3 regions of the Promicromonospora sp. Populi genome follow, and region 3 is predicted to be linked to each of the others. Evidence: predicted binding sites of a transcription regulator. Region 3 holds the regulator's gene; each other region holds the start of a gene.
The links. Region 3 encodes Rex, which represses fermentation and respiration genes when NADH is low (regulators of the CRP and FNR family bind a similar motif). Its sites were predicted from a motif close to CTTGTGAANNNNTTCACAAG; they were not measured.
Positions count from the first base shown of each region.

Region 1 (3,269 bases), 100 kb from region 3:
CATCGCGGGTGAGGTCGCGGCCCCCGAGGGCTTCCAGACCGTCGGCGTGCGCTGGCCCGCTGCGGTCGACGCCGCGATGCCCGAGCTGCAGGTGAGAGCCCTGGCCGCGGACGGCACCTGGGGTGGCTGGACGCACCTGGAAAGGTCCAGCGACGTGCCGGACGGCAAGCAGACGGAGTTCATCTCGGCCCCCGTCCACGTGGGCGAGGCGCTGGCGGTCCAGGTCGCCACCGTCGACGCGGCGGCGACCGTCCCGGAGGGCGTCGAGCTCTCGCTCGTGTCCTCTGACCAGGTCCGGACGGCGGCCGCGACGACGTCGGGCGCGGTCGCGGCGACGTCGGTCGCGGCGGCGGCCGTGGACGGGCCGACGATCATCACGCGCGCCGAGTGGGGCGCCGCCCCGCCGCGCGCCATCCCCGAGTGCCCGCCGGAGGGCGAGATCGGCGCGCCAGGCGTGAGCTGGGGTGCGGCGGACGGGCTCGACGCCGCCGCCGTGCACCACACGGTGAACCCCAACGACTACACGACGGTCGCCGAGGCCATGCAGCTCATCCGCAACGACCAGGCGTACCACCAGGAAACCAACGGCTGGTGCGACATCGGCTACAACTTCCTGGTCGACAAGTGGGGCAACATCTACGAGGGCGCCCAGGGCAGCATCGACGCCCCGATCATCGGTGCGCACACCGGTGGCTTCAACACGCGGACCGTCGGCGTCTCGATGGTCGGCACCTACACGACCGAGGCGCCGTCCGCGGCGCAGATGGACAGCGTCGCGAACATCATCGGCTACCGGCTGTCGCGGTACTCCGTCGACCCGGACGAGTCGGCGACGTTCACCTCGGCGGGCCTCACTGCCGGCGGTCGGTACCCCGCGGGTCAGCAGGTCGTGCTGCCCCGCGTCTTCGGGCACCGGGACACGCACCAGACCGAGTGCCCGGGTATCCTCGCCTACCCGCAGCTCGTCAGCATCCAGGATCGGGCAGCGGAGTACGCGGAGCAGTACGTCGCGGAGAAGTACACGAACCTCGTCCAGGCGGCCTACCTGGACAGCCTCGGGCGCGAGGCCACCGCCGCCGAGATCGCGGCCTGGGAGTACAAGGTCTCGGTGCAGGGCGCCGGGGTACTCGCCGACGGTCTCGAGAACTCGGACAAGTACCGCACGGCACGGATCGTCTCGGCCTACGAGGGCACGCTCGGTTACACACCGTCGTCCGCGCAGGTGTCCACCCACCTGACCGCCATCAAGAACAGGACGCGGACCGTCGACGGCATCGAGCCCTTCCTGCTCGGGAACCCCGTGTACTACAGCCACGTGGGCGGCACCGACACGGCGTACGTGACCGCGCTCTACCTGCACATCCTGGGCCGTACGCCGACGGCTGCCCAGCTCGACCACTGGACGACGCGGCTGCCCACCCTGGGTCGCCCGGCCGTCGTCAAGCAGCTCTGGGACAACCCGCAGGCGGTGCGGGCGCGGGTGGTGGCGACGTACCAGCACTACCTGGGCGTCACCCCGACCAGCGCCCAGGTGGAGGTCTGGGTGGGGCGGATCACCTCGGGCCAGAGCCCGGCGGCATTGCGCCGCGCCATCATGGTGACCGGCAAGTACCTCGCCTACGCCGACTCGCGGTACTGATCCCCCGGGGATCCTGCCCGGCGCGTCAGGTGGTCGGTGGCGCAAGCTGCCGACCACCTGACGTTTGTCGATCAAGCAGCGGTGAACCGGTGCTTGACCACTTGGCGGTGTCGGAATAGGGTCGCTGTGAATCGTTTCAAGATGCACGAGGGTGTGCGGAGAGGAAAGGACGCCATGGCGGCATCCACCCGTGTCGAGGCGGCCAGGTCCGCGCTCCAGCAGCAGACGATCGAGCTGCCGTCGTGGGCGTTCGGCAACTCGGGCACGAGGTTCAAGGTCTTCGGCCAGCCGGGTGTGCCGCGTGACCCGTTCGAGAAGATCGCCGACGCCGCCCAGGTGCACCGGTACACCGGCGTCGCGCCGCGTGTCAGCCTGCACATCCCCTGGGACCTCGTCGACGACTTCGCCGGTCTCTCGCGGCACGCCGAGGACCTGGGCGTGCGGATCGGCATGATCAACTCGAACGTCTTCCAGGACGACGACTTCATGCTGGGCTCGCTCGCACACCCGGACCCCCGGATCCGCCAGAAGGCGGTGGACCACCACAAGCAGTGCATCGACGTCATGCGCGCCACGGGCTCCACCGACCTCAAGGTCTGGCTCTCGGACGGGCTCAACTACCCCGGCCAGGACTCGATCCGGGCGCGCCAGGACCGGATCGCCGAGTCGCTGAGCAAGATCTACGCCGCGCTCGACGACGACCAGCACCTGGTGCTCGAGTACAAGCTCTTCGAGCCCGCGTTCTACGTCACCGACGTCCCGGACTGGGGCACGGCCCTGCTGCACGTCCTCGCGCTGGGCGACCGGGCGAAGGTTGTGCTCGACACGGGCCACCACGCCCCCGGCACCAACATCGAGTTCATCGTGGCGCAGCTGCTGCGCCAGGGCCGGCTCGGCGCGTTCGACTTCAACAGCCGGTTCTACGCCGACGACGACCTCATGGTCGGCGCCGCGGACCCGTTCCAGCTCTTCCGGATCATGCACGAGATCGTGTCCGCCGGGGCCCACGCCCCGGACAGCGGGGTCAACTTCATGCTCGACCAGTGCCACAACATCGAGCCGAAGATCCCCGCCCAGATCCGGTCGGTCATGAACGTCCAGGAGGCGACGGCGAAGGCGCTGCTCGTCGACGTCGAGGCGCTCACCGCCGCGCAGCTTTCCGGCGACGTGCTCGGCGCACACGCCGTGCTCATGGACGCGTACAACACGGACGTGCGCCCGCTCGTCGCGCAGGTGCGCGAGACCCTGGGCCTGGCCCCGGACCCGATCACCGCCTTCAAGGCGTCGGGTTATGCCGAGAAGATCGCCGACGAACGCGTCGGTGGCGCGCAGGCGGGATGGGGAGCATGACCGACGTCGTTCAGGAGCTGGTGGAACGGTCGAACCGGCTCGGTGCCGACCCAAGGAACACCAACTACGCGGGCGGCAACACGTCCGCGAAGGGGATCGCTACCGATCCCGTGACGGGCGATCCCGTGGAGCTGCTGTGGGTCAAGGGCTCGGGTGGCGACCTCGGCACGCTGCGACCCGAGGGCCTGGCCGTGCTCCGGCTCGACCGCATGCGGGCCCTCACGGACGTCTACCCGGGCGAGGGGCGCGAGGACGAGATGGTCGCCGCGTTCGACTACTG
Region 1 is NZ_CP163528.1:4,146,916-4,150,184, forward strand. Features, by position in the region: gene AB1046_RS18790 (N-acetylmuramoyl-L-alanine amidase) at 1-1,639, shown strand, start outside; gene rhaI (L-rhamnose isomerase) at 1,814-2,989, shown strand; gene AB1046_RS18800 (bifunctional aldolase/short-chain dehydrogenase) at 2,986-3,269, shown strand, end outside.
Region 1: a site for Rex is predicted at 1,763-1,782, ahead of rhaI (L-rhamnose isomerase). Genes of this name have one in related genera too.

Region 2 (3,269 bases), 2.0 Mb from region 3:
ACCGAACCCGGCTGGATTCGGTACCCGAAGTTGTGATCGAAACAGACCCTGAGGTCAGGCTCCTGCGGGGACCCGCCGGGCGGCGTCCGCGCTGGTGAGCTCCGCGGCGTCGTACTGGGCGCCGCCGCTCAGGCTCGGCATCATCGAGGTGAGCTGCGGCTTCCACGCGTCGTACCGGCCGGGGAAGCAGCGCTCCAGCAGCCCGGTCATGGCGGCGACGGCGGTCGAGGCGCCCGGGGATGCGCCCAGCAGGCCGGCAATGGTGCCGTCCTTGGCCGCGACGACCTCGGTGCCGAACTCCAGCACGCCGCCCTTACCCTTGACCCACTTCATCACCTGGACGCGCTGGCCCGCGGTGATCTGCTCCCAGTCGCCGGGCTGCGCCGTCGGCATGAAGCGCTGCAGCTCGTGGAACTTGGTCTCCGGCGCGGAGACGACCTGGCCGACCAGGTAGCCGGTGAGGTCCATGTTCTTCGCGGCGACGCCGAGCATCGTGCCGATGTTGTGCAGGCGCAGCGACGTGATCAGGCCGAGGTACTTGCCCTTCTTCAGGTAGTTCGGGCTGAACCCGGCGTACGGGCCGAACATCAGGTAGCCCTTGCCGTCCACGATGCGCGTGTCCAGGTGCGGCACGGACATCGGCGGGGCGCCGACGTCGGCCTTGCCGTACACCTTGGCCTGGTGCTGGGCCACGAGCTCAGGCGAGGAGGTGCGCAGGAACTCGCCCGAGATCGGGAAGCCGCCGTAACCGCGGGCCTCCTTGATGCCCGAGGCCTGCAGCAGCGGCAGCGCGCCACCGCCCGCGCCGACGAAGACGAACTTCGCGGTCACGGTACGACGGCGGGTGCCGGCGTTCCAGGTACGGTCGCGCAGGGTGATGCGCCAGCGGCCGTCCCGCAGCTTCTTGAGACCGCGGACCTCGTGGTTCACGTGCAGCTCGGTGTTCTTCGTCGTCGCGAAGTCGATGAGCTGCTTGGTGAGCGCGCCGAAGTCGACGTCGGTCCCACCGGCGGCCCGGGTCGCGGCGATCGGCTCGTCGGCGTCGCGGTCCAGGGTCATCAGCGGGGCCCACTGGCCGATCACGGCCGGGTCCGAGCTGAACTCCATGTCGCTGAACAGCGGGTGCGCGCTCAGCGCCTCGTGCCGGCGGCGCAGGAAGTCCACGTTCTCCGCGCCGCGCACGAACGTCATGTGCGGCGTGACGTTGATGAAGTCCGTGCCCTCCATCAGGCCGGCGGTCAGGAGGTGGTTCCAGAACTCGCGGGAGGTGTGGAACTGCTCGTTGATCGTCACCGCCTTGGAGATGTCGACAGAGCCGTCGGCACGCTCGGGCGTGTAGTTCAGCTCGCAGAGCGCGGAGTGGCCGGTGCCCGCGTTGTTCCACGGGTTCGATGACTCGAGGGCTACCTCATCGAGTCGTTCGTAGATCCCGATACGCCAGGTCGGCTCGAGGATCGTGAACAGCGCGCCGAGGGTGGCGCTCATGATCCCTCCGCCGATCAGCGCGACATCTACCTCTTCGGAGGGACGCGGGGCGCTCTGGTGATAGAAAGTCACGGCAGAAACGATAGCCCGCTTGTGAAAAGCGGAACGAGCGTTGTGGCGTGAATCACGTGCCGGCTTCCGTGACCTCCCTCACGCCCGTCTAGGAGCGCCGTGGGCGGCCCGGGAGCCCGGGCTCACCTGGCCGGGACGGCGGACGGCCACGGCCCCAGCTCGGGCAGGTCACCCGGCAGCGGCGTCGTCGGAACGCGGCCGGCCAGCCAGGCGGTGACGTCGCGGGGGTCGCCCTCGACGTCGTCCACGGCCACGCCGTCGGGCAGCCGCACAGCCAGGAACTCGCGCAGATGCGCGCACAGGGCGTCGTCCCACGTCTCGTAGCCGACCGCCTGGGCCGTGCCGGCGAGCGCGTCGACCGAGTGGATCCGGACCTCGCGCCACCAGGCCTGCAGGCAGCCCGACAGTGGTCCGCCGCGGTACCCGCTCGGGGCGTCCCAGAGCGGTGAGGCGGGCTCGGGCCAGGCCTGCGTCAGGTCGGTGCGCAGGGCGCTCAGGACGCCTCGGTGCTCGGCGACCGTTCGGCCGGCACCCGCCTCGATCCCGGCGGTCCGAGCCTCCTGGCTCGGGTACACGGGCACCACCTCGCCGCGCGCGGCGGCCCGCGCCTGCCCGAGCATCGCGCCGCCGAGCCCCGCGATGTGAGACAGGACGTGCCCGCGCGTCCAGCCGTGCAGCGTCGACGGCCCGGCGGCGTCGTCATCGGTCAGCTGCCCGACGGCGGCCAGCAGCGCGTCCAGCCCCGCCGTCGAGTCGGCCAGGGCGTGGGGGATCAGGTCGGTGCTGGTCACAGGGGCGTCCCTTCGTCGGGCTGAAGCTCTTGGGTGCGGATGCAGGCGGTATGGATCCAGGCGGCCGGTCAGGGCCACAGCAGGCCGGACGTCCAGCCGCCGGCGCCGACCACGTATCGCAGGCGGGTCTGCGGCCCGTTGTCCGGCGCCTGCCAGAACTCGACCTCGGTGGGCGTCAGGACATAGGCGGTCCAGTCCGGAGCGACCAGCTCGGGGTCTGCGGTTACGGCACGCAGCGCCTCGGCGAACGCGCCCACGTACTCCTCCTGGGAGGCGAGTGGTTCGCTCTGGTGGTTCACCAGGCCCGTGGCCCTGGACAGGTCGGACCGCGCGAGAAAGTCGGCCCGGCTCGCCTCTGGCCCGGCGGGCGCCGCGCTGCCCGTGACCTTGACCTGGCGGCCCAGTACCGGCCACAGGAACGTCAGCGCGGCGTGCGGGTTGGCCGCCAGGTCGCGGCCCTTCGGTCCAGTGGACTGCGAGGCGAACCACCAGCCGTCCGCCGTCACGTCCTTGAGCAGCAGCGTGCGCGCATGGACGTGCCCCGCGGTGTCGGCGGTCGACAGGATCGCGGCCTGCGGGAGCAGGACGCCCGCGTCGATCGCTTCGTCGATCCACGTCACGAACAGCTCGTGCGGAGTCGCCGGGGCCGCCTCCGGGTCGAGGGCCGGGAGGCCTGGCCGGGGGATGGTCGGCAGCGCGCGCAGGCGCTCGCGGAACGTCACGGGTTCTCCTTCTGGTTCAGTTCTGGTTCAGCAGGCCGACGAAGCCGCGCACCGCCGTGGTGAGCGCGTCCGGGTCCTGTGTGGCACGGGCCAGGACGTAACCGCCCTGGATGATCGCGAGGGCGGCGTGCGCTCGGTCGCGGGCGACGTCGTCGGGCAGGCCCGACTCCCGGAAGATGCCGGTGAGCACGCCGAGCAG
Region 2 is NZ_CP163528.1:2,295,844-2,299,112, reverse strand. Features, by position in the region: gene mqo (malate dehydrogenase (quinone)) at 55-1,557, opposite strand; gene AB1046_RS10485 (maleylpyruvate isomerase family mycothiol-dependent enzyme) at 1,680-2,348, opposite strand; gene AB1046_RS10480 (pyridoxal 5'-phosphate synthase) at 2,417-3,070, opposite strand; gene AB1046_RS10475 (TetR/AcrR family transcriptional regulator) at 3,087-3,269, opposite strand, start outside.
Region 2: a site for Rex is predicted at 1,576-1,595, ahead of mqo (malate dehydrogenase (quinone)). Genes of this name have one in related genera too.

Region 3 (3,269 bases):
GTCGACATGCGCATGGTGCGTTCCGGCGCCTCGGAGAGCTGGACCAGCAGGCTGTACTCGCCGAGCGAGAGGTCGAGGGTCCGGTCGTGGACGGCGCCGAGCGCCTCCACGAACCGGGCGGTGCCCTCGAGATAGTGCCGCCAGGAGCCCTGCTGCTCCTCGGTCAGCCAGATGTCGCGTTCCTCGACCGTCTGTGCTGCCATGTCGTTCACCGCCTTCGTACTCGCCGAGCCGTCAGGAAGATGATCTGCGCCGGCTCGAACACGCTCTGGGAATACGTTACGGGACCAGCTATGTTGGATCTCATCGTGACTAGTTGATCCCTCAACTATCTACCCAAATCGCCGCATCAACAAGGAGTCCTTCTCATGGCCACCCCGCTTCCCGCAGGCCTCACCCCCGGCACGTACGAGCTCGACCTCTCCCACACCACCGCCGCCTTCACCGCCCGCCACGCGGGCATCGCGAAGGTGCGCGGCACCATCGCGGTCACCTCGGGCAGCATCACCGTCGGCGAGGACCTGGAGTCGTCGAGCGTCACCGCCGAGCTCGACGCGCGGTCGGTCAACACGGGCGACGCCGGCCGGGACGGCCACCTGAAGAGCGCCGACTTCTGGCACGCCGAGGAGAAGCCGACCTGGACCTTCGCGTCCACCGGCATCCGGGCAGACGGCGACGACTACGTCATCTCGGGTGACCTCACCGTCAACGGGATCACCAAGGGTGTCGAGCTGAAGACCGAGTTCACCGGCACCGCCCGGGACCCGTTCGGCAACGACCGCATCGGCTTCGAGGCCGCGCTCGAGATCAACCGCAAGGAGTTCGACCTGACCTGGAACGCCACGCTGGAGACCGGCGGCTTCCTGGTCAGCGAGAAGGTCAAGATCTCGCTGGACGTCAGCGCGATCGCCAAGGGCTGACCTCTCTCGTAGGGCTGACTCGCGTTCAACAGGCTCAGGACGGCCGTAATCCACGGGATTACGGCCGTCCTGAGCCTGTTGAACCTTTTCAGTATCGCTGGCAGTGCTGGCGGTCGCGACGACGAGCCCGGCGCGCCGGGTCAGCGAGGCGTCAGAGCGCCGCGGCGCGGGTTGCCGCGTGGAATGCCAGGATCTGCAGCTCACCGCCGACGTCGACCGACCGCACCACTACGTCGTCCGGCACCTGGAGCGAGATCGGCGCGAAGTTGAGGATCTCGCGGACACCCGCGCCGACCACGGCGTCGGCCACGTCCTGGGCTACGTGCCCGGGCAGCGCGAGCACCACCATCGACACGCGCTCGCGCTGGATGACGTCGGCCACGCCGCGGACGTGCTCAACAGTCACGCCGGCCACGCGAGTACCCACGACGTCGGACGACGCATCGAGCAGCGCCACGACCTGGAAGCCGCGCGTGGTGTACCCGGAGTAGTTCGCCAGGGCGTGCCCGAGGTTGCCGATGCCGACGATCGCGAGCCGGTGCTCGGTCTCGAGGCCCAGGGCGACGGTGATGTACGAGGCGAGCGACTCGACGTCGTACCCGACGCCGCGCGTGCCGAACGAACCCAGGTACGACAGATCCTTGCGCAGCTGCGCCGAGCTCACGCCCGAGCGTTCCGCGAGCTCCGTCGAGGAGGTGAGCCCCACCCCCTCGGCCGCGAGGTCACGCAGGGCGCGCAAGTAGTACGGCAGCCTCCCTACGGTTGCCGCGGGAACTGTCCCGTCACTGAGTTCGACCACGTGCTGCTCCCCTCCCCGCGACCACCGTGTCGCGGGCGTACGCACACACTGCCGGGATGATCATGCCAGGAGGCGGGCCAGGCGCGCACCGTCCACGCGCCAGAAACCTTGCTGGACCCCGTCCACCTCGACCACGGGGACGTACTCCCCGTACTTCTCCCGCAGCGCGGGCGCGCTGTCGATGTCTATCTCCCGCCACGCGGCCCCCGCACCCTCGCACACCTGCACGACGACGGCACGTGCGTCCTCGCACAGGTGACACGACTCGCGGGTGTACAGGACTACACGGGCCTCGGCGGGAGTTGTCACGCCCCGAGGCTACGTCACGTGCGCGGCGCCGACCGGTCCGTGTCGGGCAGCCGCCCATCCAGCCAGCGCACGCCCCAGGCCAGGGCGAGGAAGAGGACCGAGATGATCGCGGCGCTGGTCAGCGCGCCGGAGTAGCCGAGGGTGTTGACGTCGAGGAACGGGTACGGGTACCAGCCCGTGGCCGCCCCGCGGACGAAGGTGTAGACGAGCCAGGCGATCGGATAGGCGACCGACCACCACACAGTCGAGGCGGTCACGCGGGGCCGCGGCCCGGCCCACACCCAGACGATGACGGCGAACAGCGGCGACAGGACGTGCAGCATCGTGTTCGACACCATCCCGGCCCCGGTCAGTTCTACGAGCCCGCGCAGCACCGTGTTGTAGACGACCCCGGTGACCGCTATGCACAGCAGGGCATCCAGGCGCAGCACGCGGAAGACCGGCCCGTCCCGGCGCGGGTCCAGTGCCAGCGCCAGCGAGACCCCGCCGATCAGCAGGTTCGACTCGATGGTGAAGTAGCTGAAGAGCCGCACTATGCGTTCGGCGTGCGTCGGGGCGATCCCGGGGCCGCCGGTGATCGCGACGAAGAGCTCGATCGCAAAGCCGCCGAGGGCTAGCACGGCGACCAGCAGATGGAGGAATCGCGCGAGGGCGGCCCGGTCCGGTGCCTCGGTCCTGTGCGTCACTCCCCGGTTCTACCAGCCGATCCGCGGGGGTGCGCGATGAGGACTTGCGCGGTGTGGCACGCGGATAGAGTGACCCCCATGCCGTCGACGCACCCCTCGTCCGCCACCGCGGCGTTCTTCGACGTCGACAACACGATCATCCGCGGGGCGAGCGCATTTCACCTGGCTAAGTCCGCGTACCAGCGCAAGTTCTTCGGTACACGAGACATCCTGAGGTTTGCCCTGGTCCAGGCCCGGTACCTGATGTGGGGCGAGAACCGGGAACAGATCGACCAGGTGCGCAATCGCGCCCTGTCGCTCATCGCCGGTCGCAGCGTCGCGGAGATCGCCACCCTCGGCGAGGAGGTGTGGGACGCCGTCCTTTCGCTGCGGATCTACCCCGGCACGCGCCGCCTGCTCGACGAGCACCTCGCAGCGGGCCACCAGGTGTGGCTAGTCACCGCCACCCCGGTGGAGATCGCCCAGCTCATCGCCCGGCGGCTGGGCGCGACGGGCGGGCTCGGCACCGTCGCCGAGCACAAGGACGGGTTCTACACCGGCCGGCTCACGGGTGAC
Region 3 is NZ_CP163528.1:4,251,152-4,254,420, reverse strand. Features, by position in the region: gene AB1046_RS19275 (MarR family winged helix-turn-helix transcriptional regulator) at 1-203, opposite strand, end outside; gene AB1046_RS19270 (YceI family protein) at 369-920, shown strand; gene AB1046_RS19265 (redox-sensing transcriptional repressor Rex) at 1,072-1,719, opposite strand; gene AB1046_RS19260 (glutaredoxin family protein) at 1,780-2,028, opposite strand; gene AB1046_RS19255 (Pr6Pr family membrane protein) at 2,043-2,714, opposite strand; gene AB1046_RS19250 (HAD family hydrolase) at 2,793-3,269, shown strand, end outside.